4 regions of the Actinoplanes octamycinicus genome follow, and region 2 is predicted to be linked to each of the others. Evidence: riboswitches for the same ligand, from Rfam matches in the RefSeq annotation. Region 2 holds a riboswitch; each other region holds the start of a gene.
The links. A riboswitch is a leader RNA that binds a small molecule or an ion and turns the genes downstream of it on or off. The one in region 2 is predicted to bind cyclic di-AMP.
Positions count from the first base shown of each region.

Region 1: it holds a riboswitch for cyclic di-AMP, as region 2 does, so the genes downstream of both, BJY16_RS10935 (LysM peptidoglycan-binding domain-containing protein) here and BJY16_RS10220 (coiled-coil domain-containing protein) in region 2, are expected to answer to the same signal.
Region 3: it holds a riboswitch for cyclic di-AMP, as region 2 does, so the genes downstream of both, BJY16_RS16485 (C40 family peptidase) here and BJY16_RS10220 (coiled-coil domain-containing protein) in region 2, are expected to answer to the same signal.
Region 4: it holds a riboswitch for cyclic di-AMP, as region 2 does, so the genes downstream of both, BJY16_RS14025 (C40 family peptidase) here and BJY16_RS10220 (coiled-coil domain-containing protein) in region 2, are expected to answer to the same signal.

Region 1 is NZ_JACHNB010000001.1:2,429,178-2,436,658, reverse strand. Features, by position in the region: gene BJY16_RS10960 (hypothetical protein) at 169-774, opposite strand; gene BJY16_RS10955 (DNA glycosylase AlkZ-like family protein) at 771-1,868, opposite strand; gene BJY16_RS10950 (GNAT family N-acetyltransferase) at 1,947-2,465, opposite strand; gene BJY16_RS10945 (class I SAM-dependent methyltransferase) at 2,827-3,570, opposite strand; gene BJY16_RS10940 (saccharopine dehydrogenase family protein) at 3,844-5,082, opposite strand; cyclic di-AMP (ydaO/yuaA leader) riboswitch at 5,424-5,598, shown strand; gene BJY16_RS10935 (LysM peptidoglycan-binding domain-containing protein) at 5,598-6,242, shown strand; gene BJY16_RS10930 (YybH family protein) at 6,245-6,583, opposite strand; gene BJY16_RS10925 (LysR family transcriptional regulator) at 6,675-7,481, shown strand, end outside.
Region 2 is NZ_JACHNB010000001.1:2,260,584-2,268,064, forward strand. Features, by position in the region: gene BJY16_RS10195 (ABC transporter ATP-binding protein) at 1-109, shown strand, start outside; gene BJY16_RS10200 (ATP-binding protein) at 215-691, shown strand; gene BJY16_RS10205 (beta-phosphoglucomutase family hydrolase) at 790-1,530, shown strand; gene BJY16_RS10210 (glycoside hydrolase family 65 protein) at 1,545-3,914, shown strand; gene BJY16_RS10215 (coiled-coil domain-containing protein) at 3,972-5,009, opposite strand; cyclic di-AMP (ydaO/yuaA leader) riboswitch at 5,015-5,146, opposite strand; cyclic di-AMP (ydaO/yuaA leader) riboswitch at 5,355-5,491, shown strand; gene BJY16_RS10220 (coiled-coil domain-containing protein) at 5,497-6,537, shown strand; gene BJY16_RS10225 (hypothetical protein) at 6,640-7,005, opposite strand; gene BJY16_RS10230 (TetR/AcrR family transcriptional regulator) at 7,111-7,481, opposite strand, start outside.
Region 3 is NZ_JACHNB010000001.1:3,671,435-3,678,915, forward strand. Features, by position in the region: gene BJY16_RS16470 (TVP38/TMEM64 family protein) at 1-491, opposite strand, end outside; gene BJY16_RS16475 (type 1 glutamine amidotransferase) at 885-1,598, opposite strand; gene BJY16_RS16480 (Mur ligase family protein) at 1,614-2,834, opposite strand; cyclic di-AMP (ydaO/yuaA leader) riboswitch at 3,301-3,432, shown strand; gene BJY16_RS16485 (C40 family peptidase) at 3,472-4,269, shown strand; gene mraZ (division/cell wall cluster transcriptional repressor MraZ) at 4,910-5,341, shown strand; gene rsmH (16S rRNA (cytosine(1402)-N(4))-methyltransferase RsmH) at 5,576-6,661, shown strand; gene ftsL (cell division protein FtsL) at 6,658-7,431, shown strand; gene BJY16_RS16505 (penicillin-binding transpeptidase domain-containing protein) at 7,435-7,481, shown strand, end outside.
Region 4 is NZ_JACHNB010000001.1:3,123,000-3,130,480, forward strand. Features, by position in the region: gene BJY16_RS14005 (nucleotidyltransferase) at 1-82, opposite strand, end outside; gene BJY16_RS14010 (dTMP kinase) at 223-945, shown strand; gene BJY16_RS14015 (SDR family NAD(P)-dependent oxidoreductase) at 1,656-2,339, opposite strand; gene BJY16_RS14020 (sigma-70 family RNA polymerase sigma factor) at 2,877-3,878, shown strand; gene BJY16_RS14025 (C40 family peptidase) at 3,942-4,913, opposite strand; cyclic di-AMP (ydaO/yuaA leader) riboswitch at 4,928-5,063, opposite strand; gene BJY16_RS14030 (DUF3817 domain-containing protein) at 5,259-5,582, opposite strand; gene BJY16_RS14035 (hypothetical protein) at 5,604-6,026, opposite strand; gene BJY16_RS14040 (DUF6158 family protein) at 6,115-6,366, shown strand; gene BJY16_RS14045 (DUF1360 domain-containing protein) at 6,395-6,913, shown strand; gene BJY16_RS14050 (hypothetical protein) at 6,924-7,130, opposite strand.

The sequences.
Region 1 (7,481 bases), 170 kb from region 2:
CACCACCACGACCACCACCGCCGCAGCGCACCGCCGCCACGGCGCACCGCCGCAGCGCACCGTCACCGCAGCGCACCGCCACCACGGCGCACCGCCGCAGCGCACCGTCACCACGCGCACCGCCGCAGCGCGCCGTCACCGCAGCGCACCGCCGGCGCAGCGCAGCTGTCAGCGGACGCCGGAGGTGGTCGCGGCCAGGACCGCGGCTCGGGGGCTGGAGAGCACCAACCGGCCGGGCAGCAGCTCGGCGACCGGGGCGAGGCTGGGCTGGGCCAGCACGATGACCTCGGCGTCGACCTCGCGCAGCCGGTCGGCGACCACCTCGTGATAGCGGTCCAGGTCGCCGGCCTCGAAGAACGGCCACGCCTCCAGGCACGGGACCAGCACCAGCTCAGCCGCCGGGTCCTCGTCGCGGAGCAGCGCGGTCGTCGGCTCCATGGTGGACGCCACCGAGAACGCCACGGCGATCCGCCCGCCGCCCGCGGCCTCGACCGCGGCCCGCGCCATCGGCCGGTCGCCGCGGACCACGCCGGCCCGCTCCGCCTCCGGGCCGATCGTCGAGCAGGTGCAGACGATCACGTCGACCCCGGTGCCGGCCAGCTCGGCCAGCCGGGCCCGCACCCGCTCCTCAACCGGGAGCCCGGCGCGCGCGTCGGCGAGCAGGCTCGGGTCGACCAGGTGCCGATCCGACCACCCGGGCGCCACCTCGGCGACCAGGTCACCGAACGTCCCGACGTGCACCTCGGCGGTGTGCAGGAAACCGATCGTGCTCACTCGAACACCGTAGTCGCCGCCGGGACGCCCCGGGCCCGCGCGACCACGGTGGCCTCCGTCTCGATCTGCTCGCGCTGCGCCGCCCCGAACGGCACGAAGCCGGTCACCGTCAGCTCCACCCGCTTCTTCCCGGCCATCCGCGGCCGCCACACCCCGGCGATCTCCCCGTCGAGCAGCACCACGCCCGGGTTGCCGAGCGTCCGCCACACCTCTTTCTGCCGCTCCCGCTCGGGCACCAGCAGATCCCGGTCACGGCTCTGCAGCAGCGGGTCCATCGCCGGCAGCAGCCGCACCCCGCGTGGCGTCGCCGCCGACTCCAGCGCGGACACCCGGTCGGCCGGCACCCATGCCTTCCGCCCGTCGACGCGAACCTCCACCAGGTCGGCCGGCCATCGCGACCGGATCTCGGCGGTCGTGCTCATCAGATATTTCGCCACCTCGGCCGGACCGGCCGGACCGAGGAACCGCAGATAGGTGGTGATCAGGTCGGCGATGCCCTGGTTCGCCTCGGGCAGCGGCGGCACCGGCGGATCGAGCGGCCCGAGCATCGCATCCCGGCCCCGGGACAGCACCTGCACCCCGCCGGCCAGCCCGGCCTGCTGCCAGATATTCCCGGCGATGTGTCGCGCCTGGCAGCCCTTGCAGTCGAAGGTCAGCTCGGCGGGCACCCGCTTGCTCACCTCGGTGCTCGCCTCGCCACGCGGCATCGGCTCGCGCACCACCGCACGGAACGCCTCCGCGGTGACCCGCAGCGCCTCGATGCCGAGCCGGGACCCGTCCGGAATCTGCCCGCTCTTGATCCGCGCTGCCGCGTCCGCGTCGCTGAACGGCCACAACTGGGCGGTCAGTGCGAGCACATTGGTCCGCCGGTGCAGGTGCGGCGCGCCCCGGGCCGCCCAGACGGCGACCAGCCGGTCGTCCTCCAGCTCGGCGCTGGTGCGGGCGGCCAAGGCGACGTGCGTGGAACCCGCCGTGTACTCCTGCACGCCCAGGTCCAGCACCGGCAGGTCGGCCGGCCGGGCATCGACCCGCTCGGTGAGCCCCAGCGCGCCGAGCCGGAAGGCCAGCGCCTGCGCCCGATCCACCTCGATCACTCGTCCCACCTCCGTCATGGGTGCGGATGCGACGACCACTCCGCCTTTGATCAGGTGCGATGATCGCCCACCCGTCGGTCAGGTGCGACGACCGTACCGCCGGGATGCGACATTTCTCAGGCGTTCGCGGCGGGCGCCCGGCAGGCCCTCCACGTACTCCCAGGTGTCCAGGCTGGTCGGGCCATAGGGCCCCTCCTGCGGGATCGGCGGCTCACCGGTCAGCCGGTATCCGCACCGCCGCGCCACCGCGGTGCTCGCCGAGTTTCCCGGGTCGATCCGCAGCAGCAGCCGGCTCAGCCGCAACGTCCCGCAGGCATAGTCGGTCAGCAGCGACAAGGCGGCCGCGGCCAGGCCCCGCCGCCGATAGTGCGCACCGACCAGATAGCCCAGCTCCGCCTCGCGCAGCGTCGGGTTGACCCCGAAGAGCAGCACCTCACCGAGCGGCGCCGCCCCGTCCGTGGTGATCGCCAGCTGGATCCGCCGCCCGGTCAGCCGCCCCTGCCGGGCCCGCTTCAGATAGGCCAGCCCCGCCTCCACATCGAACGGCGACGGCATCGGCGTCCACCGAGCGATGTCTGGCTCATCCAGCAATGCCACCAGATCTTCCAGATCGTCCGGCCGCCATTCGCGCAGCACAATCCCATTGCCCGCCAAGCTCAGCGGATACGGCAGCGGGCTGACGGTCACCTTTCGAATCCTGCCCATAAGGACCCGTATGCGGCTAGTGGCGATCGACACCTCGGCCCGCAAATTCTCGACCGCCCATCCGTCGGATTACCGATCGCACTCCCCACAGCCGCGCCCCGAACGAACAAGCGGCCCAGCCCCACGCGAGCAAGCAAGCGACGCCGGCACGACCAAGCGGCCCAGGCCCCCACGAGCAAGCAGCCCACGCCCGAACGACCGAGCGGCCCAGCCCCACACGAGCAAGCAACCGACGCCCGACCGACCAAGCGGCTCAAACCCGACGAGCGATCAGCTCGAAGACGTGCCAGTGCTTGGGCCCGCTGAATGCCGGCCCCACCTCGTCCTCTTCACGCCAGTGCTCAACCTTCAGCCCGGCCGCCAGCCCGGAGGCCTCTGCAGCGGTCAAAAAGGTCCAGTCCGAGTTCCCCGCCCAGGCATCGCGCACACCGAACAGATCCACCGCCAGCAGACCACCCGGCGCCAGCGCCGCCCGGACCAGCGTCCACAATCGATCGAACGATGCGCGATTCTGGTACGGCAGCGAGTACCCGGCATAGATCAGGTCAGCCCGAGGCAGTTCGGTGATCTGCTCGAAGGAGAGCAGGTGAGCGTTCAGCCGGGGGTTCCCCCGATCAACAGCCGCGAGCATGCTGGCATCGCTGTCATAGGCATGCACTTCCCAGCCACCTTCGAGCAGCGCCCGGGTCTCCCGCCCAGCCCCACAGCCAAGGTCAACAGCGGTACGCCCGCTGCCCGCCCCCGCCAACTCCACCGCCAGCCGGAACGTCTCGCGAACCTCCCGGTCCCCCTGCCCAGCGTTGTAGTCAGCCCAATGCCCCTCCCCGTGCAAGGGATGATCCGCCGGCACTCCACCCTCGTGAGACGACTGCGCGCCCGCCTCACCCGAGCCGATACCGCCGCCGTCCGAGCGAGACGACTGCGCGTCCGCCTCACCCGAGCCGATACCGCCGCCGTCCGAGCGAGACGACGCCGCGAACTCCTCAGCCGGGGTCATAGCGGCCGCTCGGAGCGAGCGGAGGGCGTACCGAAAAGGGATGTCATGGGTTGATCGTGCCGCCCGGGACAACGGAAAGTGAAGCGGCCGATCTCCAAAAGCCGCGGCACCCCCGGTGACCAGGCAAGGTCCGGGCGGGGAGGGCCATGCGGAGGTATCAAGCCTGACGGCCTTCGCATGGCCCTCCCCGCCCGGACCGTCCACCGGGCGAACGGCCGAACGGTCGAACGGCCGAACGGCCGAACGGTCGAACGGTCGAACGGTCGAGGAAAGCTACGCCTTCCGCGCCGAGATCTCGAAGCCGGCCGCGCGCAGCCGGGTGACCAGCGCGTCGCCAAGGCCGGTGGCCGGCGTCAGCACACCACCATCGGACTCCGGGAGCGCATCCCGGTCCAGCACGAGCGCCAGCGCCGACTCCCCCAGCATGACCGCGGTGGCCGCATACCCCGGGTCACCTTTGGCCCGGAAGCGAGCCGTGTACCGCGCCCCGGTCGAGGTGGTCGTGAAGATGTCCATGGTGAAATGCCCGTTCTGCTGGACCTTCTCGCTCGGCCCCTCCCCCGGTTTCGGCAGGACCCGGTCCAGCAGGTAGCGCGTCGGCGGCAACGCCAGCCCGACGACCAGCGCCCCGAGGCCGAGTTTCGTGCCGATCGCCACGAGCGGCGCGATCGGTGACGCCCCGACGCTCATCGCCTCGCGGTACTTGAATTCGCGACCGTACGCCCAGCCCCGCAGCGCGTTGCTCCGCCGCACCACCCGGGTGTTGTAGGACGCCATGACGAACGGCGCGAGCCGCCCCCGCAACGACGGGTCCACTTCGGAGGCGACCAGCGTGTCCATGTCACTCTGCCGACCCAGTTTCGGCTCGGCGTGCCGATCCGGGCTGAGCGAATACGGACTGCCCGCCACCTTGCGCAGCTCCGGCTTCTGTTTGAGCACGTCCACCTGGTTGCGCATCGAGTCGATCGTCCCGCCGCTGATGCCGCCGGACATGCTGGTCACCACCAGCGTCGTGTCGGTGAGTTCCCCCGCGCCGTCCCGCTCGACCTGCTGGTGCAGCACGTGCACGCCGAGGTCGGACGGAATGGAGTCGAAGCCGCACGAGTGGATGATCCGCGCACCGGTGCTGCGAGCGAGCTCATGGTTCTCGTCGATGCTGTCCCGGGCGAACAGCACCTCACCGGTCAGATCGACATAGTCGGTGCCGGCCGCGGCGCAGGCGTGCGCGAGCGGACGACCGTACTTCGCGTACGGCCCCACCGTGGTGATCACCACGCGGGTCCGGCCGGCCACCGCGGCCAGCGCCTCCGCGTCGCCGGCGTCGGCGATCAGAACCGGCCAGTCGACCTTCAGCCGGGACTTGACGTCGGCGAGTTTCGCCGCGGAGCGTCCGGCCAGGGCGATGCGGGTGCCGGCCGGCGCGTATCCGGCGAGGTGTTTCGCCACCAGGGCGCCGACGAAGCCGGACGCGCCGTAGAGGACGACGTCGAAGTCGCGGGTGAGATCGCTCATGGTCGGAGATTGTGCACCCTATGCCGGGCTCGTACGCAACCCATCGGTAACAAAGATCGCGGCATGCAGGCAAAACAGCAAGGCGAAACTCCAAAAAGCAGTCTTCCTTTACCCACTCCGGACGTTGCCAATCGTCCTCTCACCGGCTTTCCCTCGCCTGGCGGACCACGGTGGTGGCAAGTCCTGGCGGGACTCGAGAACTCGCGGTGTTATTCACACAAAGGAAGATCAAAGCGGCTAATTTGTGAGAACAAAGTCACCGGCCCCGCTTCCGGACCTGGTCGGTTCCGTGAAGCGGTGGCTACCGTCGGCAGTCCGCACAACGCGGACACCGTGGCCGGAACGCCGAGTCCTGCCTGCTGGTCACGGTCAACAACCCACAGGCATGGAGCGGGGGACCCACAGTTCCTCGGCGCGCTCTCCGGAGTGCGCCTCGGGGTGAAGCCGCGCTTGACGCGGCCGGGCTCCTCGGCCCGAACCCGACAGCTCACCTCGCAGGCGTGGAGGAAAACTTCATGCTTCACCTGAACCAGCGGGTTCGTCGTGTCCTGTCCCGGCGAGCCCAGTCCCCGCGCGCCCACAATCGGCCCGCGCAGACCACCCGCAGCAAGCTCCAGCGCACTCTCGGCCTCGCCGTGGCGGGGCTGGCCGGCGCCGTCGGCCTCCTCGCCGTCGAAGCCTCGCCGGCCAGCGCCGCCCCCAACGTGAACTGGGACGCCGTGGCCAAGTGCGAATCCGGTGGGAACTGGAGGATCAACACCGGGAACGGCTATTACGGCGGTCTGCAGTTCAGCCGCAGCACCTGGCGGGCGCACGGCGGCGGGAAATACGGCTCCACGGCCAACCTCGCCTCCAAGAGCGAGCAGATCGTGGTCGCCGAGCGGGTGCTCCGCAACCAGGGCATCGGCGCCTGGCCCACCTGCGGCCGGCGCGGTCTCACCAAGGCGCGGAAGAGCACCTCGGCGAGCCCGTACCGACTGGCGTCTTACACCACGCCGCTGAAGGCGACCCGGACCTACGTGGTGAAGCGCGGCGACACCCTTTCCGGCATCGCCACGCGTTACCACGTCAAGGGCGGCTGGAAGGCGCTTTACCGCGCCAACGCGAGCCGGCTGAGCAGCCCGAACCGTCTCCGGGTCGGTCAGCGCCTGGCCATCTGAGGTCAGGCCCGGCCCAGCTCCGGGTGGTCGAGCACCCGCAACCACGAACCATCAGGCTGTCGGCGGACGACCTGTGCCCGAGCCCCGGCCCCGTCTCTCGGCGGGGTCGAGGTGAGGGCCAGGTCGCCGCTGATCAGCGTGGGCAGCGGCGTCTCGGGCTCGAAGGCCGGCATTGTCGGCAGCAGCTCGGCCCAGAGTTTCTGGATCGCGGCGCGGCCGACCGTTTCGCTGCCGGGCGGATAGGCCATCACGGCATCCTCCTCATACAGCAGGGCCAGGCCCTCGGCGTCTTTCGCATTGGCGCGCTCGACGAACAAACGGGTCAAGTCCTCCGGGTGCATTGCTTTCTCTCGTTCGCTCATGACTCCACCCTGCCCCGGCGCCGCCTACAAGTCCAACGAATGGTTTTCATACCAGCTACAATCGCCACTCATGGATCTGCGGCAGTTGGAGTACTTCGTCGCGGTCGCCGAGACCGGCAGCTTCACCCGCGCCGCGGCCCGGGTGCACATCACCCAGTCCGGGGTGAGCGCCCAGATCAAGGCGCTGGAGCACGAGCTGGGCGCGGAGCTCTTCGACCGCAGCGGCCGGGTCGCCCGGCTCACCGAGGCGGGCGCCGCGGCGCTGCGGCACGCCCGGGCCGCGCTCGACTCCACCCTCGACCTGCGCGACGCGATCGACGACGTCAAAGGGCTGGTCCGGGGCCGGCTCACCATCGGGATGGTGACCGGGTGCGAGGTGGCGCCGCTGTTCGACGCGCTCGCCGCGTTCCATCACGAGCATCCGGGGATCGAGCTGGAGCTGGCCGAGGCGAACTCGGATCACCTGGTCGCCGGGGTGCGCACCGGCAGCCTCGACGTCGCCCTGGCCGGGCTGGCCGGCGAGCCACCGGACCAGCTGAAATCCCGGGTCATCGTGAGCGAGCGCCTGGTGGCGCTGACCGCGCCGGGCAGCGAGCTGGCGATGCGAGGCAGCGTCACGGTCACCGCGCTCACGGCGTACGAAACAATCTGTCTGCCCGTCGGGACCGGCATCCGTGACGTGCTCGACAAGGCCTTCGCCGGGCGGACCGGACTGCGACCGGAGGTCGCGCTCGTCGCCACCTCGCCGGACACCGTGGCCGGCCTGGCCCGGCGCGGTCTGGGCGTCGCGGTGCTCAGCGAGTCGATGGCCGCCGCGCACCCGGACCTGGTCAGCATCCCGATCGACGGGATCGACATCCCGGCCCTGCTGGCGCTG
Region 2 (7,481 bases):
GCCCTACCCGGCGGTCACCCCGGGGCACCCGCTGACCGTGGCGGTGCAGATGGATTCGGTGCACTTCTTCGACGAGCGGGGGGACCGGATCGATGTCGGCTGGCGCTGACCCGCGCCGCGCCGGGCGGGCCCCGGGTGCGGTGCTCGCCACTTCCGGGCGGGATCGCGGATGCCTCCTGCCACCGGGCGGACACAGCGCGTAGGCTGCACGACGGTGGAGGACAGGATCGGCCAGAGCGTGCGCTCGGCTCCCGGCGGGGAGCCGAGGATCGACGCCGTCCCTCCATCGCCGGTCCTGCCGGTCCTGCTCGACCGCACCTTCGGGCACGCCGACATCACCCTGCTGCGGCACGAGGTGTCCCGCCTGCTGCCCGTGATCGGGGTGACCGGCGACCGCCTCTCCGGCTTCGTGCTGGCGATCAACGAGGTGATCACCAACGTGGTGCTGCACGCCGGTGGCGCCGGCCGGATCGTGCTGCGGCGCGAGGCCGGCTCGGTGTGGTGCGTGGTCACCGACTCCGGCCCGGGCATCCCGGAGGACTATCTGGCCGGCCGCCTCCTCCCCGGTACGGAGGAGATCGGCGGCCGTGGCCTGTGGCTGGCACACCAGCTGTGCGACGAGGTGACCACGGCGACCGGGCCGATCGGTACCTCTATCGGATTGCGTATGGATCTTGCACCGTTGAGCTGAAAGCTGAAACAGCAGCTTGAACGGCTTATGAAACACCCAGGAAATGTGAAGCCGCCCTTCGCCTCTCGTCCCGCGGCGGGTGCGACTACATTGGGCGCGTGCTCGGACTTCCTTCCCAGGTAACCGCTTGCCTTTTCGATCTTGACGGGGTGCTCACGCAGACCGCCCTTGTGCACAGTGCCGCGTGGAAACAAACGTTCGACACGTTCTTGGAATCGTGGGCTCAGCGCCATGATCAACAGTTTGTGCCGTTCGATTCCGGGGTCGACTATCACCGATATGTCGACGGTCGGCAGCGCGCCGACGGCGTCCGGACCTTCCTCGCCTCGCGGGGCATCACCCTGCCCGAGGGGACCCCGGACGACGGTCCGGATGAGGAAACCGTCAACGGTGTCGGCAACCGCAAGAACCTGCTCGTGCTGCAGAAGATCAAGGAGGGTGCGGTCCAGGTCTACCCCGGTTCGGTGGAGTACCTGAAGGCCGCCAAGGCCGCCGGCCTGCGACGCGCGGTCGTGTCGGCGAGTGCCAACTGCAAGGACGTGCTCGAGGCGGCCGGCATCGCCGACCTCCTGGAGGCCCGCGTGGACGGGGTCGTCGCCCGGGAGCTGGGCCTGCCCGGCAAACCCGAGCCGGACACGTTCCTGCACGGGGCGAAACTGCTCGGCCTCGACCCGGAGAACTGCGCGGTCTTCGAGGACGCCCAGGCCGGCGTGGCCGCGGGCCGGGCCGGCGGCTTCGGCCTGGTGATCGGCGTGGACCGGGTGGGGCAGGCCGACGCCCTCCGGGAGAACGGCGCCGACGTCGTCGTCACTGACCTTTCCGAACTGCTCAATCACTAAGAAGAGGCACGACCGTGATCCGTGAACGGGCCTACCCCGTCGACCCCTGGCACATCCGGGAGACCCGGCTCGACCTGGACCTGCTGGCCCAGTCCGAGTCGGTGTTCGCGCTCTCGAACGGCCATATCGGGATACGCGGAAACCTGGACGAGGGCGAGCCGCACGGCCTGCCCGGCACCTATCTGAACTCGTTCTACGAGTTGCGGCCACTGCCGCACGCCGAGGGCGGATACGGTTTCCCGGAGTCCGGCCAGACCATGGTCAACGTCACCAACGCCAAGCTGATGCGGCTGCTGGTCGACGACGAGCCGTTCGACGTGCGATATGGCGAGCTGCGCTCCCACGAGCGCTGCCTCGACCTGCGCGCCGGCACCCTGGAGCGGGTGGTGGAGTGGGTCTCCCCGTCCGGCCAGGGCGTCCGGGTGCGCACCGTGCGCCTGGTCTCCTTCACCCAGCGGGCGGTCGTCGCGTTCCTCTACGAGGTGGAGCCGCTGGACGCGTCCGCCCGGCTGATCCTGCAGTCCGAGCTGGTGGCCAACGAGCAGTTGCCGCCGATGAGCAAGGACCCGCGGGTGGCGGCGGTGCTGGAGCACCCGCTGCAGGCCGAGGAGATGCTCGAGCAGCGCTCCGGCGGCCTGCTGGTGCACCGCACCAAGGTCAGCGACCTGCGGATGGCGGCGGCCATGGAGCACCTGGTGGAGACGCCGGGCCGGCACGCGATCACCACCGAGGGGCACGGCGACTGGCTGCGCACCACGGTGGCCTGCCGGCTGGAGCCGGGGCAGAAGCTGCGGGTGGTCAAGTTGGCGGCGTACGGCTGGTCCAGCGTGCGCTCGCTGCCCGCGCTGCGCGACCAGGTCGGTGCCGCGCTGGCCAGCGCCCGGCTGGACGGCTGGGAGGGTCTGGTCCAGCAGCAGCGGGACTACCTGGACGCCTTCTGGGACCACTCGGACGTGCGCGTCGAGGGCGACCCGGAGGTGCAGCAGGCGGTCCGGTTCGGGCTGTTCCACACGCTGCAGGCCGGCGCCCGGGCGGAGAAGCGGCCGATCGGCTCCAAGGGCCTGACCGGTCCCGGCTACGACGGTCACACGTTCTGGGACTCCGAGACGTTCGTGCTGCCCGCGCTGACCTACACCCAGCCCTCGGCGGCCGCCGACGTGCTGCGCTGGCGGCACTCGACGCTGGACCTGGCCCGGGAGCGGGCGCAGACGCTCGGCCTGCAGGGCGCCGCCTTCCCGTGGCGGACCATCCGCGGGCAGGAGTGCTCCGGCTACTGGCCGGCCGGCACCGCGGGCTTCCACATCGCCGCCGACATCGCCGACGCGGTCCGGCGCTACGTGCAGGCCACCGGGGACTACGACTTCGAGCGTGAGGTCGGCCTGGAGCTGCTGGTGGAGACCGCCCGGCTGTGGCGCTCGCTGGGGCACCACGACCGGCACGGGCGCTTCCACATCGACGGCGTCACCGGCCCGGACGAGTACACCGCGGTGGTGAACGACAACATCTACACCAACCTGATGGCGCAGCAGAACCTGATGACCGCGGTGGAGGCGTGCAAGCGGCACCCGGACCTGGCGCGGCGCTTCGGGGTGGACGACGAGGAGGCGGCGTCCTGGCGGGACGCGGCGGCGGCCGTGCACATCCCGTACGACAAGGAGCTCGGCGTCCACCAGCAGTGCGAGGGCTTCACCCGGCTGCAGGAGTGGGACTTCGAGAACACTCCGCCGGAGGGTTACCCGCTGCTGCTCAACTACCCGTACTTCGACCTGTACCGCAAGCAGGTGGTCAAGCAGGCCGACCTGGTGATGGCGATGTACATCCGGGGTGACGCGTTCACCCCGGAGGAGAAGACCCGCAACTTCGCCTACTACGACGCGCGGACCGTCCGGGACTCGTCGCTGTCGGCGTGCATCCAGGCGGTGATGGCGGCCGAGACCGGGCACCTCGAGCTGGCCCACGACTACCTGGGCGAGGCCGCCCTGATGGACCTGCACGACCTGCACCAGAACGCGCGGGACGGCGTGCACGTGGCGTCCCTCGCGGGTTCCTGGATCGCGCTGGTCGCCGGTCTCGGCGGCATGCGTGACTTCAACGGTCAGCTGTCGTTCGCGCCGCGGCTGCCCAGCCGGATCAACAACCTGGACTTCTCGCTGCTCTGGCGGGGTCTGCGGCTGCGGGTCAACGTCACCGCCGAGGAGGTCACCTACTCGCTGCGCAACGGCGGCGGCTCGGCCCGGCTGACCCTGCTGCACCACGGCAAGGAGATCGAGGTGACCCAGGTGCGGCCGGTGACCATGGCGATCCCGTCGGCCGGACCGGTCGGCCCGGCGCCGGCCCAGCCGGCCGGGCGGGCCCCGGTGCGGCGCGCCACCCCGCATCACTGAGGCGATACGACAACGGCCCCTCACCCGCAAGGGTGGGGGCCGTTCTCGGTGGCTCGATTACAGCAGTGACACGTGCACGTGGTCGGTGTGATCACTCGGCCCGTGGTAGGCGTGCCAGTTGTTCGTCGCCGGGAACCAGATCTGCTTGTACCAGATCACGTAGTAGATGCCGAGGCGGTCGGCGTTGCGCACCAGGAACGCGGTGAGGTCGTTGCCGTACCGCATCATCTTGTTGTTGCCGGTCGCCGAGGAGAACCCGCTCTTCTGCAGGGACCAATCGCAGGCCCGGCCTTTCGGGTGCTCGAACGGGCCGCCGTCGCGGTGGCAGCCGACGAACAGGTCGAAGCCGGCTTTCCGCACCTCCTTGTAGAGGTGCAGGGTGCGCTTGGTGATGCAACCGTCGGTGGTCGGGTCCTTCTGGTTGCACGACTCCGGCGAGAAACCGCCGTCGGAGTTGCGCGGCGCCGGTGCGGCGGTCGCGGATTTCGCGTCGACGAAGCCGGCGGTGATGGTCTTGTTGATGCCGGTGCCGCCACCGAGCAGCTCGAGCTGGTCCTCGGCCGAGTCGTGCAGCTTCTTCTGCACCGAGAGCTGCTGCTCCTCGTTCTTCAGCTCGGCGTCGAGGCGCTGCTTGTCGGCGGTGATGCCCTGCAGCAGCGTGTTCAGCTCGTGCAGTTTCTCGTCGTGGACCTTGTTGATCTCCTCGAGCGAGACCGCCTTGTCCAGGAAGTCCGAGGAGTCGTTGGCCCGCAGCAGGAAGCTCAGCGAGCTCAGGTTGCCGATCTGGTACTGCTGCTTGGCGATCGCGTTGACCTCGGGGACCAGCTGGTCGCGCCGGGCCTCCGCGGTCTTGATCTGAGCGGCCAGCTGGATCTGGGTCTTCTTCGACTTCGCGACCGCTGCCTTGGCGTTCACGAACCGGCGGTTCGTGGTCTCGATCTGGTCGGAGAGGTCGTCGCTCGCCTCTCCCTCCTCAGCGGTCGAGCCGCTACCTCCAGGAGCGGCGTGTGCCGGGGTGACCGGGGCCACGAATATCGCGGCGGTCACCAGCGGCGCCAGGGCAAGCGTCAGCCACCGGCGGGGACGTGCGGTCATCAACAATCCTTCCTTGTCACCGCCGACCGGGTTAGCTGACGGGTTCGGGACGGAAGCTATCCCTACCGCATAACGCGGATTCACCCCAACTACCTGGTTCCCCGGCTCGCCTTTCGACGATTGGGCGGCGGCCTGCCGGCAACTCGGGGGCGGTGCCGTCCTGGCAGGACCGGCGGCCAGTTTACCTGAGATATCACGGGACATCAGGGTCCGGAAAACCGTCAAAATTGTTACTGCACAACGACTTTCCGTAATGGCGTCACCACTCGTGACCGGGCCGTCGCCATCGGTACGAGAACTGTCGATTCGTCGATCGCCTGGGGTATGGTCGTCGCGGTTCCCGCGCGGGGACCGCCGCCTAATCGCATAACGCGCGAGCCGGGGATCCACATTTCTTCCGGGGCGAATCCGCATCCCGCGGTAGGGATCTCCTTCATCCCGAGCCCGTCAGCTAACCCGGCCGGCGGCCGACGGAAGGAAACAGCCAGTGCAGCACGTGACTGCGCGGCGACGATGGGCGGCCTTTCTGACGCTCCTGATCGCCGCATGCGGGATCGCCGGGGTCGCCGGGCCGGCCGCCGCCGCGCCCCGCCCCCTGGCCGCGCCGGGCGAGTCCGGCGACGACGGCGAGGGCGGCTCCAAGTCCCTGCTCGACAAACTCGACGAGGCCTCCAAGGGCTACGTCGCGGCCAAGGCCAAGCTGGCCAAGTCCAAGCAGCAGCAGACCGCGCTGGCCGCCGAGCTGAAGAAGCTGGACGCGGCCCTCGGCCCGCAGCAGGCGGCGCTCAACAAGTACGCCGAGCAGGCGTACTCGATGGGCCGGCTCGGCCCGCTCAGCGCGCTGCTCGGCGCCGACTCGTCGGCCGGCTTCCTGGACCGGGCCCAGCTGCTGACCACCGTGGCGGCCCGGCAGAACGCGGCGATCGCCGACCTGAAGACCACCCGGACCGACCGGCAGGCCGCCAAGACCGGGATCGACGCCGCCGTCATCGACCAGCAGAAGCAGGTCAACGTGATGGCCAAGCGCAAGGCCCAGGCCGAGCAGGCGCTCAAGGACGCCGACCAGGGCGGGGACTCCGGTGACGACGACTCCGGCAGCGGCAGTGGCAGTGGCAGCGCGGACGCCGACAAGCCGGGCAGCCTGAGCGGCGGCTGCGTGCCGGACCCGACCACCGACGGCTGCATCAGCAAGCGTCTGCTCTTCGCCATGCAGCAGGCGCAGAAGGCCGGGTTCACCCGCTACGTCGCCTGCTACCGGCCGCAGAACAGCGGGGAGCACCCGAAGGGCCGGGCCTGCGACTTCGCCGCCGACAAGAACGGGTTCGGCGGGGTGGCGACCGGCTCCAGCAAGACCTACGGCACCGACCTGGCGAACTACTTCATCCACAACGCGGACACGCTGGGCGTGCTCTACGTGATCTGGTTCAAGCGGATCTGGCTGCCGAGCAGCGGGTGGAAGTCGTACAGCGGGGCGGGCGGCACACCGTCGACCGACCACACCAACCACGTGCACCTTTCGGTGACGTAAATCTCAAGACCAAGTTTTCGGTACGGCCGGCGCGTTCCGGTCGTACCGAAAAGTCTGGCGAACCGGACGCCGGAGCGGACCGTGACCGCAGGCCGGGAGCAGTCAGGCCGGGAGCAGGCGGTGGCCGGCCATCTCCAGCTCCTCGCCGTCGTGCCGGACCGCGACCGGGGTGTTGAGGCCGGAGGCCGGGTCGTGCAGGACGACCGACGCCCCGTCGACGCGATAGGTGCCGCTCGGCCGCTTCCGGCGGCCGGCCACCTCGCCGGCGTAGGTGCCGTCGGTGCGCAGCTGCAGCTTGACCGTGCCGTCCGGGCTGCGCCAGGCGCCGACCACCGCCGAGCCGCTCACCACCGCGGGCGGCGCCGGCGCCAGGCCCAGCCCGGCGTCGGAGGTGCGGCCCATGGCGATGGCCAGCATGGCGGCGGCGTCCAGCACGGTGGTGTCGACGCGAGGGGAGTGCGAATGCATGGGGCCGGCTCCGGGAGGTCGGTGTCGGGAACGACCCCTAACTTCGGCCCGGCGCCGGTCCGATGCAGCACTCCGCCGGTTGCGGCGCGGTTGTTTCCCGGCGCCTCAACTCCCGGCGCCGCCGGCTCGCAGCGAGCCGAGCACCGATGCCGCCAGCCGCTCCAGGTAGTCGTCGCTCATCGGCTGCCGGGAGACGGCCAGCCGCCAGTAGAGCGGGCCCAGGATCAGGTCCACCGCCACCTCCGGATCGGTGTCCTCGGGCAGCTCGCCGCGGGCGATGGCCTGGCCGACCAGCTTCTCCCCGACCGCCTGCTGGTGGGTGCGCAGCACCCGTTGCAGGGTCTCGGCGATCTGCGGGTTCCGCGCCGCCTCGGCCATCAGGTCGGGGATGATCTGCGAGGCGACCCGATGCTGCAGCGCCTTGCTGACGATCATCATGAGCAGGTCGAGATCGCCGGCGAACGAGCCGGTGTCCG
Region 3 (7,481 bases), 1.4 Mb from region 2:
GCGGCGATCACCGCGGCGGCCAGCGCGGCGATCGCGCCGGTCGCGGCGCCGAGCAGGGCGCCGCAGGCGACGGTCACCGCGGTGCGCGGGACCAGGACCGAGAGGAGCAGACCACCGAGTACGGCGACCGCGACGGCGGCGCCCGGGCCGAGGGCGACCACGGCGTCGCCGATGTCGCGCAGCGGGAGCGTGCCGGCGGCGACCGCGAGCCCGCCGATCAGCGCGGTGAGCACGCCGAACCGGATGAGCCGACGCTTGCGGCTGATCGCGACCGGCTCCGCGACCGGCTCCGACGCCGCGACCGGCTCCTGCGCCGCGATGGGCTCGGAGGCCGGGGCGACGGACGGTGCCGAGGCGGCGGACAGGACCGAGGCCGAGGATGGGGCGGCCGGCGTGGCAGACGGCTCGAGGGTGGCGACGGACCGGCTGATCGGCTCGGCCTGAGAGTCCCCGGTGCGGGCGCCCACGGGGCGTTCAGGTTTGTCGGTCATGTGCAGGTCTACCGCCCCAACGGCTCGTCGGTTCAGGACAAGGTCGTGCAGTCGATTCCGCGCTCGTCGTCGTCGTCAAGCCGGGGCCGCGGCGAACCGCAAGCCCCGTCGGGCCGGGACTGCGGCGAACCGCAAGCCCCGTCGGGCCGGGACTGCGGCGAACCGCAAGCCCCGTCGGGCCGGGACTGCGGCGAACCGCAAGCCCCGTCGGGCCGGGACTGCGGCGAACCGCAAGCCCCGTCGGGCCGGGACTGCGGCGAACCGCAAGCCCCGTCGGGCCGGGACTGCGGCGAACCGCAAGCCCCGTCGGGCCGGGACTGCGGCGAACCGCAAACCCCGCCGGACCGGGGTAGCGGCGAACCGCGCCTCCCCGGACCCGTCAGGCCGGACCCGTCAGGCCGGGGTCGTCGCGGCGAACCGCTCGCCCCGCAGACGCTCCGGCCAGCTGTCGTCAAGGGGCGCAAGCCTATCCGCGCCGGTGGCCCAACGCAGTAGCAGATCGGCTATCGCTGGGTTGCGAGCCAGCGCCGGCCCGTGCGAATACGTCCCGATGATCTTGCCGGCCCAGGCGCCCTCGGTGTGTCCGTCGTTGCCGACGCCGCCGGTGACCCGGGCCAGCGGTGCGGCGTGTTGGCCCAGGTGGGTGCGGCCGCCGTGGTTCTCGAAGCCGGTCAGCGGGGGCAGCCCGAGCCGCGGGTCGATGTCGCCCCGCAGCTCGCCGACGGCCCGGCTCTCACCCCGGTCCGAGGTGATGTCGAGCAGACCGAGCCCGGCACATTTCGTCCCCTTGGCGAAGAACGAATGACCGAACAGCTGGTAACCCGCGCAGATGGCCAGGACCGCAGCGCCCTGGTTGACCGCGCGGTGCAACCCGCCGTCGGTGATCAGCCGCTGCGAGGCCAGCGACTGCGGGCCGTCCTCGCCGCCGCCGATCAGGTAGATGTCGGCGGTGGTCGGCATCTGCATGTCGGAGCGGACCTCGTAGGTCTCCACCGGGATGCCGCGGGCGGCCGCCCGGTGCGCCAGGATCAGCAGGTTGCCCCGGTCACCGTAGGTGGAGAGCAGATCCGGGTAGATCCAGACGATCCGCAAGGTGCTGTCGTTCATGCTGTGACCTCGGTGTTAGTTGACACGGTCGAGCACCGCGCGGATGTCCTGGAACGCCGTGTAGTTGGCGATCACCTCGAGCCGGCCGGGCGGCACCGCCGCGAGCGCCTGGTCGAAGGTTTGTACGTGCTGGAACGGCACACGGTTCACTTCGAGCCGGACGGCCAGGTCGTAGGCCCGGTCGCCGGTGATCAGCACGGGCCGGTCGCGCAGCGGGGCGAAGTCGACGTCCCACAGCCACGAGGTGTCCAGCCCGTCCGGGTCCCGCGCGTTGATCGAGAGCAGCGTCGGCGCCTGGTCGGCCATGTCGAACGCCTCCAGCCAGCTCGCCGGGTTCTTGGCGAGCAGCAGCCGGATGTTGCGGCCGTCCCGGTCGACCTGCGCGTAGCGCCCGGCGATCGAGGTCACCCGGGAGAGCCGGGGGAGGGCCTCGATCGGGCGGACCCCGAACTCGCCGGCGACCGCGAGGGCGGTGGCCGCGTTACCCAGGTTGACCTTGCCGGGGAGCTGGAGCTTGACCAGGTGCCAGTCGCCGCGCGGGTCGATCACCCCGTCCTCCTCGACCACCCACTGCGGGACCGGTCGGCGCAGCGGGCAGCCGGTGCACCACCAGTCGCCGTTGGCCCGCTCGATCGGGTGGCCGCTCTCCGGGCAGACGAACGAGTCGTCGTGCCAGCGCTGGCCGGCGCTGAACCAGGTGGTCTGCGGGCTGCCGGCGGCCGCCCAGACCACCATCGGGTCGTCCGCGTTGGCCACCACCCGGATCTCGGGGTGGCCGGCCAGCGCGGTCTTCCACAGCTGCGCCATCATCGCCACCTCCTTCGCCCGGTCGAGCTGGTCGCGGGAGAGGTTGAGCAGCGCCACCACCTTGGGCCGGGTGGCGTCGATCACCTGGGCCAGGTAGTGCTCGTCGACCTCGAGCACGGCGAACGGGGTGTGCCCCTCTTTCGCCAGCGCGGAGGTGTGACCGGTGGGCATGTTGGCGCCGTAGCCGTTGGTGGCGACCCGGCCGAGCACGCCGACCGCGGCCGCGGTGAGCCGGGTGGTGGTGGTCTTGCCGTTGGTGCCGGAGACCAGCGCGACGGCGCGGCCGGACGCGAGGTGGGACAGCAGGTCCGGATCGATCTTGAGGCCGATCCAGCCGCCGATCACCGATCCGTCGCCGCGTCCCGCGGCCCTGGAGAGCGCGGCCGCGGTCTTCGACGCGGTGGTCGCGACTATGGCCCGCAGGGGCATCTTCCCGTCCGTCACGCCAGCGAGGGTACCGGACCCCGGGGTTACGTCGAGTTGCCGGAAGGCTCCCGGCGCCGTTGCCGGCCCCCCACCCCATTCGGATTACCACGTTTGCGCCGCTGACCCGACGTTTCGAGGTTCCGAACGGGTTACCCGCGCAGAAATTGTGTGTTCTGGTTCACTGGTCGGATTCGACGCTGTGTAGCTGACCGAACGCAACCGGTGATGACATTTGTCTTCCGGAGGTAACAAATTGGACAGCGCCCAGAATGCCAAACACGCTGAGTAACCGGATCGCACCTGACGATCATGAGCGAAGTCGGGTACCAAAGATTCACCGGCGGCAACCGCTCGCCGGCCGCGCCGATCCGGCTCACGCCGAGCCCTGCCCCGGGCTGGACGACGCGACCATCACGCACCAGAACGCTGACAAGGCATCAGGGGGCAGGGACGGGGGACCCACCAACCGGTCCCGGCCGCGCCGCACGCCCCACAAGCGGCGCACCCGGCCGGACCTCGGGGTGAAGCCACCATCGGTGGCCGGGCAAGCCTTCCCGCCCGAACCCGACAGCTAACCTCGCAGGCGTGCCGGAGGGATATCTCTACCGTGCACGAACACAGTTCGAGCCGGGGCCGCCGCATGTCCGGCGCCGGTACCGTCGCACTGTCCCTGGGCCTCTGCCTCTGCGCCGGCCAGCTCGTAGGAGCCTCGCCGGCGGCCGCGTCCGCCACTCCGGTCGCGAGCGCCACCACCGCCACCACGGCGGCGGCAGCCAAGGTCACGCCCAAGTTGACCGCTTCGGTCAACACCCGGAAGCTCCCCTGGGGCTCCACCCTCAAGGTCACCGCCAAGGTCATCGACCCGCGCACCGGCAAGGTCGCCAAGGGCACGGTCCGGCTGCAGGCCTGGCGCACCAACAAATGGGTCACCTGGGACACCGAGACCGTGAAGAGCGGTGCGGTGACCCTGGCGGCCCGGCCCGACAAGAAGGGCGTCGGTTCCGGCGTCACCGTCCGCACCCTCTTCACCGGCAGCGGCTACAACCAGGCCGCCAGCGGCAAGGTGAAGATCACCCTGAAGTCCAGCGGGGCCAAGGTCCTCGCCGAGGCGAAGAAGCACAAGGGCGCGCTCTACAAGTTCGGCGCCTCCGGTCCCAAGCGGTTCGACTGCTCCGGGTTCACCCAGTACGTCTACAAGAAGGCGGCCGGCAAGAAGCTGCCGCACAAGGCGAACCTGCAGCAGAAGTACGGCAAGTCGGTCAGCAAGTCGAAGAAGCAGGTCGGTGACCTGATCGTCTTCCGCTCCGGCTCCTACGGGTCCCACGTCGGCATCTACGCCGGCGGCGGCTACATGTACGACTCGCCGCACACCGGCGCCCGGGTCGGCAAGCACAAGATCTACGGCAGCAACTACGTCGTGCGGCGGATGGTCGCCTGACAGCACGTAGTAAGTAAGGACACATCGCCAGTGGGGCGCGACCCGGTTCGGGTCGCGCCCCACTGGCGTTCCGCGTGCGGTCCGCCGCCAGGTTCCGGTCCGCGCATCCCGGTCCGCCGCCGGGTTCCGGTCCGCGCATCCCGGGCCGCTGCCGATTCCCGGTACGCCGAGGTGCCCGGTCATCGGCCGAAGGACGGCGGCTCCCGGACGGTCCACACAGACCGGCCCGACGGTCCACTGTCGCCCTCCCGGACCCTCCACTCGCGCCACCTGGAGCGCTCCACTCTGCTCCACCGGGCCGCTCCACTTCCCTCCCCACCGTGCTCCGACGGGTCGCGCGACGGGTTGAAGTGCCCTTTTCGAGCGGAGTTTTCGGACCCCGTGTGCCGGATGTCGGAAACCGGACCTGGTTGATCATGCTCCGCCCCTCCACTCCGCCCCACCACCTGTGAACTGGGATTACGTCCGCGAAAACGGCTCGCGAGCCAACGCTTTCGGGTTGCAGGTGGAGGGAAGTGGAGTAGAGTGGGGCGCAGTGGCAGGACTGAGGGAACGTGACCGAGAGCCTGCCGGCCCGAGTTGACAGACGGTCCACTCCCTCCGCGAAGGAGCGGCCGTCCCGGCAAAGGGGTGGGGGCCGATGTTCCTCGGCACGCACACCCCTCGGCTGGACGAGAAGGGCCGGCTGATCCTCCCGGCCAAGTTCCGGGATGAGCTGGCGGGAGGTGTCGTGATCACGAAAGGACAGGAGCGCTGTCTGTACGTGTTCCCGATGCCGGAGTTCCAGCGCATCGCGGGCCAGCTGCGCGAGGCGCCGGTGACCAACAAGGCCGCCCGGGCTTACAGCCGGGTGTTCTTCGCCAGCGCCCACGACGAGGTGCCTGACAAACAGGGCCGGGTCACCATCCCCGCACACCTGCGGGAGTACGCGAGTCTCGGCCGGGATCTCGTGGTGATCGGGGCCAGCACCCGGGTCGAGATCTGGGACAAGCAGTCCTGGGACGACTACCTCTCGGCGAGCGAGGAAGAGTTCGCCGACATCGAGGAGGGGGTGCTGCCCGGCGGACTGTAAGGCGTGGCACTCGGTGGGCCGCTGGGAGTTCCGGCCCGACCGCCACTGCTTGCCGTACTGCGAGATCTCCAGCCGCTCCCGCTCCTGGCGCCTCTTCCCCGGCGCCAGGCGCGTGTCCAGGGCCGGTCATGCCGGCGCGGGACAGAGCGGATGGGGATCTGGCGGTACGGATGGCGGCCGGGCCGGCATGGCAGCAACAGGTAACAACCGGGTGACACGCGATCAGGTGGGGCAATGGGGGTCGACATGGGGGAGCCGCGCGGTGCGCACGTTCCGGTGCTGCTGGAACGCTGCCTCGAGCTGCTCGGTCCGGCCCTGGCCCGGCCCGGCGCGGTGCACGTCGACTTCACGCTGGGCCTCGGCGGGCATGCCGAGGCGGTGCTGGAGCGGTTCCCGGACGTCACCCTGATCGGACTCGACCGGGACACCGAGGCGCTCGCCCACTCGCGGCACCGGCTGGCCCGATTCGCCGAGCGGACCCACCTGGTGCACGCGGTCTACCACGAGCTGCCCCGGGTGCTCGCCGAGCTGGACCTGCCGGCGATCCAGAGCGGACTGTTCGACCTGGGTGTCTCCTCGCTGCAGCTGGACGAGGCGGACCGCGGCTTCGCGTACGCGCAGGACGCCCCGCTGGACATGCGGATGGACCAGTCCCGGGGGATCACCGCGGAAGAGGTCGTCAACACGTACGAGCCGGGTGAGCTGGTCCGCATCCTCCGGCAGTACGGCGAGGAGAAGTTCGCGCCGCGGATCGTCTCGTCGATCGTGCGGGAGCGGGCGAAACAGCGGATCGTCTCGACCCAGCGGCTGGCCGAGCTGGTCAAGGACGCCATTCCCGCCGCCGCGCGGCGAACGGGTGGAAATCCCGCGAAAAGGTCGTTCCAGGCACTACGCATTGAGGTGAACGGCGAGCTCGAGGTGCTGGAATCCGCGATTCCGGCGGCTTTGGACGCCTTGTCGCCCGCCGGGCGACTTGTGGTGATGAGTTATCAATCGTTGGAGGACAAGATCGTCAAGCGCGCCGTCACCGCGAGGGCGCGCAGCACCGGGCCGATCGACCTGCCGGTCGAGCTGCCCGGCACCGGCCCCACGCTGCGGCTGCTGACCCGAGGGTCGGAGCTGCCCAGCGAGGCGGAGGTGGCGGAGAACCCGCGGGCGGCCTCGGTGAAGCTGCGCGCGGTGGAACGGCTGGACGAGAACGAGAGCAGGGCGAACCAGGGACCACGGGCCGGTCGCGAACGGCCTCGCATGGCAACAACGCACGGGGGGCAAGGGCGGAAACGCCCTAGGGCGGACGAAGAGGGGGAGGGGGAAGCATGAGCGAGCGAACCAACGCGCCGCGGTCGGGGGGCCGTGCGGCGCAACCACGCTCCACGGCGGGCGAGCGTGGGCGCGGGGCGAGCCGCGATGCCCGGAGCGAGGGGGCCGGCGTCCGGGGGGCGCGCCGGTCCGACACGCGCCGGTCCGGGACCGGGCGGGAGGACCGCCGGGAGCGGGCCGGCCTGCGGGTCGAGGGGGAGATCGAGGTGACCGTCGAGGGCACCGCGGCCAAGCGGCTGGACACCGCCGAGACGGCCACGCCGGCGCTGCCGCGCCTGCGGGTCGCGCCGCCGCTGCCGATCCGCGCGCCGCGGCCGACCTTCGCGGCCGGCGTGGTCGCGCTGGTCCTGGTCGGTGTGGTGGGCATCCTGCTGATCAACACCAAGACCATGGAGCAGTCGTTCCGGCTGGACGCGCTCCGGGACAGCCAGGCCGAGCTCGCCGAGCAGCAGCAGGAGCTGGACCAGCAGCTGATCCAGGTGTCCAGCCCGGGCAACCTGGAGGCCGCCGCGCGCCGGCTGGGCCTGGTCCGGGCGGACAACCCGGCGATGATCCGGCTCCCGGACGGCAAGATCATCCGGCCGCCGACGCCGGGCCACGGCCCGGTCTCGGTGACCGCGCAGGACTCGCTGCCGACGACCGGCGCGGACGCCGACCCCAGCAAGGGCGCCGGCGGCAAGCAGCAGCCGGCCGCGGGTGCGGACGACGCCGGCCAGAACGGCGCCGGTCAGAACGACGCCGGCCAGAACGCTGTGGGAACGGGGCAGTAAGCCGTGTCGCCGCGAGACGACGAGACACCGCGCCGGGGCACTCCGCCCCG
Region 4 (7,481 bases), 860 kb from region 2:
CGAACGGTATCTCCGCCGTCTTCAACGAGGCAGCGACCCGCTTCATGGTGCCGGCCAGCCCTTCGTCGACGCGGTGCGGCATGGTGACCTCCTGTTCCGTGTCCAGTTGATGACGACTACCCAGGGTGGCCACACCTTGAACCACTGACGATCATTCTGGTCCGCTTCGCCCGGCTGGCGAGGAGGAACGGGGTGTGCGGCCCCCAGCTACCGTCGGTTGGTATGTCCGCCCCCGTGCACCTCCCCGTCCGGACCGTCGCGCTGGTCGGGATCGACGGCTCCGGCAAGACCACGCAGGCCCGCCTGCTCGCCGCCGCGCTGGCCGGCGCCGGCCGCCCGGCGGTCTACCGGCAGAACGCCGGTGGCCGGGCCTGGTTCGGCCGGCTGGCCGCGCGCTGGGGCCGGGGTGACGCCGAGGGGCTGTTCGGCCGCCGCGGCATGCTGCTGGTCGAGTCGCTGCTGCGCTGGCTGGCGATCGCCCGGACCCTGCTGCGCCGCGCGGTCCGGCGCGAGATCGCGGTGATGGATCGGTACGCGGCCTGCCAGTTCGCCAGCCTGCGCGCACACGGGGCGGGGCCGGCGGCGGAGCGGCGGGCCCGGTGGGCGTACCGGCCGTTCCCCCGGCCGGACGTGACGTTCCTGCTGGCGGTGGACCCGGCGGTGGCCCGCGAACGGATCGACCGGCGGGGGACCGACCGGGAGTCGATCGAGTACCTGACCGCGGCCGACCGGGCCTACCGGTCGCTGCCGGAGTTCGCCGGGTTCGTGGTGATCGACGCGAACGGGTCGGCGGAGGAGGTGCACGCGGCGATCGTGGCGGGGCTGGCGGCGGCGGGGGTGCCGGGTCAGCGGCGGCGGGTCGGGGTGGGGGCGTGGGTGCTGGCCGGGGTGCCGGTGGTGGCGGGTGCGGCGGTCCTCGGCTGGCAGCTGGCGGAAAGCCTGTAGCCGGCGCCGTTCCGTGTGCCGGCCCCCGCTGGCCCCGCTTCCTTCCGCCGGGCCTGCTCTGTCCCGCCCGCGCCCGCTTCGTGTGATGGGCCTGGTTCCGTCCTGCCGGGCCCGCTTCCCTCCGCCGGACCTGGTTCCGTCCTGCCGAGGCCCGCTTCGTGTGCCGGGCCTGCTCTGTCCTGCCCGGGCCGCTCCGTGTGCTGGGCCCCGCTCCGCCCAGCCGGGCCTGTTCTGTTCTGCCGATGCCCGCTTCGTGTGCTCGGCCCCGCTCCGCCCAGCCGGGGCTGTTCTGTCCTGCCGATGGCCGCGTCGTGTGCCGGGCCACGCTGCCTCATGCCCGGCCCATACCGTTCTGCCGGGGTGTCGGGCCCCCACTTCCTCCGTCGGGGCCGGGGGGCCTCGTGCGATTGGTCGTCGGGGTGCCCGGGCGGTCGCGGTCTGGTTCCGCTGGTCACGCCCGGGTCCGGCTCATCCCGGTCAGGCTCGTCCCGGTCCGGCTCGTCCCCGTGGCCAGCCGGCCCGCCCTGTCCGGGCTCCGCCGCGTCGCCGCCGGGGCCCCGCCGCGCTCGAAAGCCCACCCTCCCAGGGGGATCCCCCGCCGATCAGTGTGGCGGACGATCGCTGGATCGCGGGGGTGCCCTGTGGACAACCCGCCGCTGTGGAGAACGCGAGCGATCGACAGGACGGGGACTATGCCTGGCCCACGGGGACTAAGCCTGGCCGTAGACGGGGATCTGCGCGCCGCTGATCGGCGCGGAGGCGTCCGAGGCGAGGAACAGGATGGTGTGTGCGATCACCGCCGGGTCGACCCAGCGGGCCGGGTCGGCGTCCGGCATCGCGTCCCGGTTGGCCGGGGTGTCGATCACGCTGGGCAGCACCGTGTTGCAGCGGATCCGCTGCTTCTTGTACTCGACCGCGACGGTCGCGGCGAAGGCCAGCACCGCCGCTTTCGAGGTGACGTAACCGGCGGCGCCGGGGAACGGCGCCACCGCGGCCCGGGACGAGACGCAGACCACCGCGCCGCCGCCGGCCGCGACCAGGTGTGGCAGGGCGGCCGCGGTGGTCAGGTAGGTGGGTCGCAGGTTGGCGGTGAACATCGCCTCGAACTCGGCGACCGGGGTGTCGGCGATCAGGCCGCTGCCGGCGTACCCGCCGACCAGGTTGACCACCGCCGTCAGCGGGGCGTCCGGATCGCCGGCGGCGGCCTCGGCGGCGGCGGCCGCGCCGGCCGGGTCGGTGAGGTCGGCCGGGACGGCGACGACGCCGGCCGGCAGCCGGTCCACGGAGCCGGGCCGGGCCGGGGCCACCACGCGCCACCCGGCGTCCAGGAACGCCGCGATGGTGGCCGCGCCGAGCCCGCCGGTGCCGCCCGTCACAAGAGCAGTGTTGGTCATGGGAGCAGGTTGTCACACGTACGTGGATGTGCTTTTGCTCACTCCCGGGTCGCTGCCAGGCGGGCCGGGGGAATGTCACCGGATCGGGGAACGTCACCCTGGTGGGCGAGTGAACTGTGGCGCGGCGTGGCGCATTGTGGCCGATGGTCCCGTTCGACTGGCTGGTCACGCTGGGTGAGATCTAATTGACGGTCACGTTTGATTCAGGCTTGTCGTCGGCCGGTCGATGCTGCACGTGAACCCAAGCGGCGGAAAACCCGTAGAACCAGGGTGACGAGCATCGCGGCGCTCAGGTGATGCCCGTCGCTGTGGACGATGAGAGGCCGATGGTGTTATGAGGCGCGCTACGGGTACCCGTCTATCCACAAGACGGCCGCAGAGAGATCGCACTCAGCTAGCGCGCACTGGGCTCTCAGGTAAGACCCAGGCATTCGTGACACTTTCGGATCGCCAGCCGGAATCAGCGCAGGCAGCCATTTGTTGTGTAGATGTCAGCAACCGCAATGCACGAGCTGCGGACGTTACGGGAGAGGGCTGATGGACGCAGGTAATGCCCGTAACAGGGTTAGTGACGGCAATGAGGGGACCGTGGGCAACGTGGAGAAGAACACCGTGATGCGTACCGACCAGGTTGCCGAGGAGCGCGACCTCGTCGGAGTCTACCTGCACGAAATCTCCCGGACGCCGCTGCTGGATGCTGCGCGGGAGGTCGAGCTCTCCAAGTCGATCGAGGCGGGCCTCTACGCCGAGCACCTGCTCGAGCAGGGCGAGGAGCGTCGCGGCGTCAGCCGGGAGGAGCTGGAGCGCCTGGTCACCGAGGGCCAGCGCGCCAAGGACCTGTTCATTCGAGCCAACCTGCGGCTGGTCGTCTCGATCGCCCGGCGCTACGTGCGCTCGGGCATGCCGATGCTCGACCTGATCCAGGAGGGCAACACCGGCCTGGTCCGCGCGGTCGAGAAGTTCGACTACGAGCGCGGCTACAAGTTCTCGACGTACGCGACGTGGTGGGTTCGCCAGGCGATCAGCCGGGCGATCGCCCAGCAGGAGCGCACCGTCCGCCTCCCGGTGCACCTGGTCGAGGACGTCAACCGGATGCGTAACGTGACCCGCCAGCTCGTCCGTGAGCTGGGCGGCGACCCGGAGCCGGAGCAGGTCGCCGCGGCCCTCGGCGTGACCGTGGAGCGGGTCAACGAGCTGACCCGGTGGGCCCAGGACACCGTGTCCCTGGACACCCCGGTCGGCGACGACGGCGACACCAACCTGGGTGACCTGGTGGCCGACAGCGATGCCCCCTCGCCCGAGGAGATCGTGCTGAGCGCACTGGAGCGCCAGCGCATCGAGGGCCTGCTCAACCACCTGGACGACCGCTCGGCCGGCATCATGCGGGCCCGCTACGGCCTGGAGGACGGCCGCGAGCACTCGCTGACCGAGGTGGCCTCGCGCTTCTCGCTCAGCCGCGAGCGGATCCGCCAGCTGGAGATCCAGGCGCTCGGCCGGCTGCGTGAGCTGGCCCGGGCCGAGGGCCTGCAGGCCGCCTGACCCACCACAGCAGCGAAGGCCGGCACCCCGAGGGGTGCCGGCCTTCGGCGTTCCTGCGGCGGGTTACGACACCCGGCCGTACCCGGGGCTGTCCGGGGTCATGATGTTGATCGTCCGGTAGAGCACGTCCCGGCCGGCCGACGGCGCGTCGATGATCTTGCCGTCGCCGACGTAGAGCGCGACGTGCCCGCCACCTCGGTAGAACACCAGGTCGCCGGGCTGGAGCTGGCTCTTGTCGCTGAACATCCGCACGGCACCCTTCTGGGCGGCCGCGTTGTGTGGCAGCGACTTGCCGGCCGCGGCCCAGGCCGCCATGGTCAGACCCGAGCAGTCGTACGAGTCGGGACCGGCGTCGCCGAACCCGTACGGCTTGCCGACCTGCTTGAACGCGAAGGCGACCGCCTTGCCGGCCGAGCCCGCGATCTGCGGGATCTTGCCGGTGTACGAGCCGGTGTCCTCGGTGGCGCTGCCGTAGAGGTCCTCGCGCATGTCGTACAGCTTCTGAAGATCCTTCTTGATCTTCGTCTTCTGCGCGTCCAGCTCCTTGACCTGGAGCTGCTGCTTCTGCTCGGTGGTCTTGAGGGCCGCCTGCTTCTGCGCGAAGGTCTCGGTGGTCTCGGTGTAGGCGTCGATGTCCGCCTGGTTGGCCCGGGTGATCTGCTCCAGGTAGCCCATCCGGTCCAGCAGCTCGCCCTGCTTGCCGCTGAGCAGCACGGTCATCGGGCCGACCCGGCCGGTGATGTACTGCGAGGTGGCGATCGTCGACATCTTGGCGCTGGCCTTGGTCAGCGCCTCCTGGGCCGGTTTCAGCGAGGCGGTCAGCTTCACCGCGTCGGCCTTGGTCTTCTTCAGGTCGAGCCGGGTCTTGTTGTACGTCTCGGTGACGTCCTCGAGTTTCTCCGAAGCCTGGTCGATCTGCTTCTTGAGCTCACTCTCCGACGGGGCCGCGTGAGCGGCCACAGCTCCCGACGTGGTGATCGCGAGTGCGGTCAGCGCGACCACCAGCGCCCGGAGTTTGGTACGGGGGTGTGGCACTGGTCAGGGGCCTTTCTTCCGCTTGTGGCCGCCTACCGGGTTAGCTGACGGGTTCGGGCCCGGAAGATCGCCCTACCGCGCCTCGGCGCGGATTCACCCCGGAAGGTGGGTCCCCGGTTCCCACGGCGACGGGTTCGTCGCCGGTCAAGATTCGGCGGCGTTGGCCGGCGCCACCGGAGGGTTTGTGGCTGCGGACCGGACCAACCGCATCAACTTATCGGGGAAGAAAACAAAATCAAGACCTCGCCGCGTGTTTTCTTCCAATAGTCGGTCTTGCGAACTAAATCCCGATAACCGGCTGTTATTCGATCCGCGCGCAGCGTTATTTCGACCGCCGGAAGCAGACTAATCGTTCAGGGCCGGCTCGAGCGCGGCATTCGGAACCCAATGCCGGGTGACCCGGCGCTCGGCCCAGAACGAGAAGAACGGGATGGTGCCGGCCAGCATAACGATGATCATTCGGCCGAACGGCCAGCGGGCCCGCCGGGACAGGTCGAAGGTGCAGAGCAGATAGACCATGTACAGGAAGCCGTGCAGCGGGCCGATCAGCGCGACCAGCGCCGGGTTGTCACCCAGGTACTTCAGCGGCATGCCGACCAGCACGAGCACGATCAGGAGCACGCCGACGATCCAGGCGATGGTGCGGTAACGGGTGAGGGCGCCCTGCACGGCGGTCTCCTTCTGCTTCTGCTACTTGCTGATGGGGCGGCCGGGGTAGTCGGCGGGCCGGGCGCCGGGGTGCTCGGCCAGCCAGGCCAGGTAGTCGTTGTACGCGTCCAGCTCCGGGTCGGCGGCGTCCGCCGCGGCCGGCTGCACGGCCACCCGGACCGGGCGGCCCAGGGTGACCGGGGCGTCCGGGTCGCGCGCCGGGGCGGGCTCCTCGGCGGTCTCCTCTGGCGGCGCCAGCTTGCGGCGGTGCAGCTGGATCTCGCGGATCCAGATGAACACCACGAAGCCGGCGAAGACCGGCCACTCGAACATGTAGCCCCAGCTGAGCGAGTTGCCCCCGGTCGCCCGGCTGAACTGCCACCAGCCGAGCCCCAGGCAGGCCCCGGTCAGCACCAGCGCCAGGAGGTGCCGGGCGAGCCACGCCGGAGTCCACAGCCCTTTCATGCACCCGAGACTACCGGCGGGTTTGGTGGTCGCCCGCACGGGCAAGCCCCTGGACGAACAGCGGCTATCGAGACAGCGGAGGTGCACGATGACGGACCCGCGAACCGAGGGCGGCGCGGCGGTGGACTTCGAGATCGGGGTCGACCCGGTGAGCCTGCCCGACGACGACCTGTTCCGCGAGCTCGGCAGCCTGTACCGGACCCGGCTGGAGACTCTGCGGCACGGCCCGGACGCCGCGCTGGAGAACCACTTCCGGCGGACCGCCGAGCTGGAGACCGAGTACAAGGCGCGCTATCCGGGACGCGAGATCGACCCCGGCCGGCTCACCCAGGACTTCTGACCCGCCCGGTGCGGAAAGGACCCCCCATATGACCAGCCTGCAGGCCCGTGCCGCGGAGACGGCCCGGGCGTACGCGCCGCACGAGCACCGGCCGCTGGCCGGCTACCTGGTGGCGATGGGCGCCTACGGCGCGCTCGCCGCCGGCCTGGCCGCGGCCGCCAAGCTGACCGGCCGTACGCCTCCGGAACGCCCCGCTCTGGGCGACGTGGTGCTGATCTCGATCGCCACCCACAAGCTGAGCCGGCTGCTCGCCAAGGACGCGGTCACCAGCCCGCTGCGGGCGCCGTTCACCCGGTACACCGAACCGGCCGGGGCCGCGGAGCTCAACGAGGAGGTCCGGGACGAGGGCAGCAGCGTCAAGCACGGCATCGGCGAGCTGCTCACCTGCCCGTTCTGCCTGGCCGCCTGGGTGTCCACCGGACTGACCGGCGGGCTGGTGCTGGCGCCCCGGCTGACCCGGCTGGCGGCGACCGCGCTGACCGCGACCGCCGTCTCGGACTTCCTGCAGATGGCCTACTCGATGGCCAAGGAGAAGGCGGAGGGCTGAGCGGGACGGCTCAGAGGGTGCGCAGCGCCTCGTCGGCCTCGTCCTGCAGGTACTCGCCCTCGGGCAGCGCGTCGATCCGGGTGAGCAGGGCGGCCGGCAGGTCCTCGGCGATCGCCCGGCGCTGCAGGTCGCCGCTGCTCATCCGTTCCTCGGCGCGGTACGCGTCGTCGAGGAAGGCGGTCAGGCGGGCGTTGTCGCCGGTGGTTTCGTCGGTCACGGCGCCAGGGTTACCCGGGACCGCGCGCGGCAAACGGCCAGCCGCTACCGGGCTGTAAGCCAGGTCACAACGGCTATCGGAATCATGGGCCGGTGCCGAAGGTTGTGAACGGATGCCGGTGTGCCCAGTGTCCCCGGGCCTCACCCATCGCCTGCACGGAATACCGTTCGGCTGGAGCCGTGTTGAGCCACTCGCCGCGAGGCGACCTGCACACCGGCATCTCTTCGGCTCGGCCCCCGGTTCGCCGGGGGCCGAGTCGTTTTTCCCGCTCCGGCTTTTTTGAGCGTTCCCGGCACAGAGGGTTTAAACGGGCAACACCCCCCGATCGGGGCACCGAACCGCGCCTCCGGC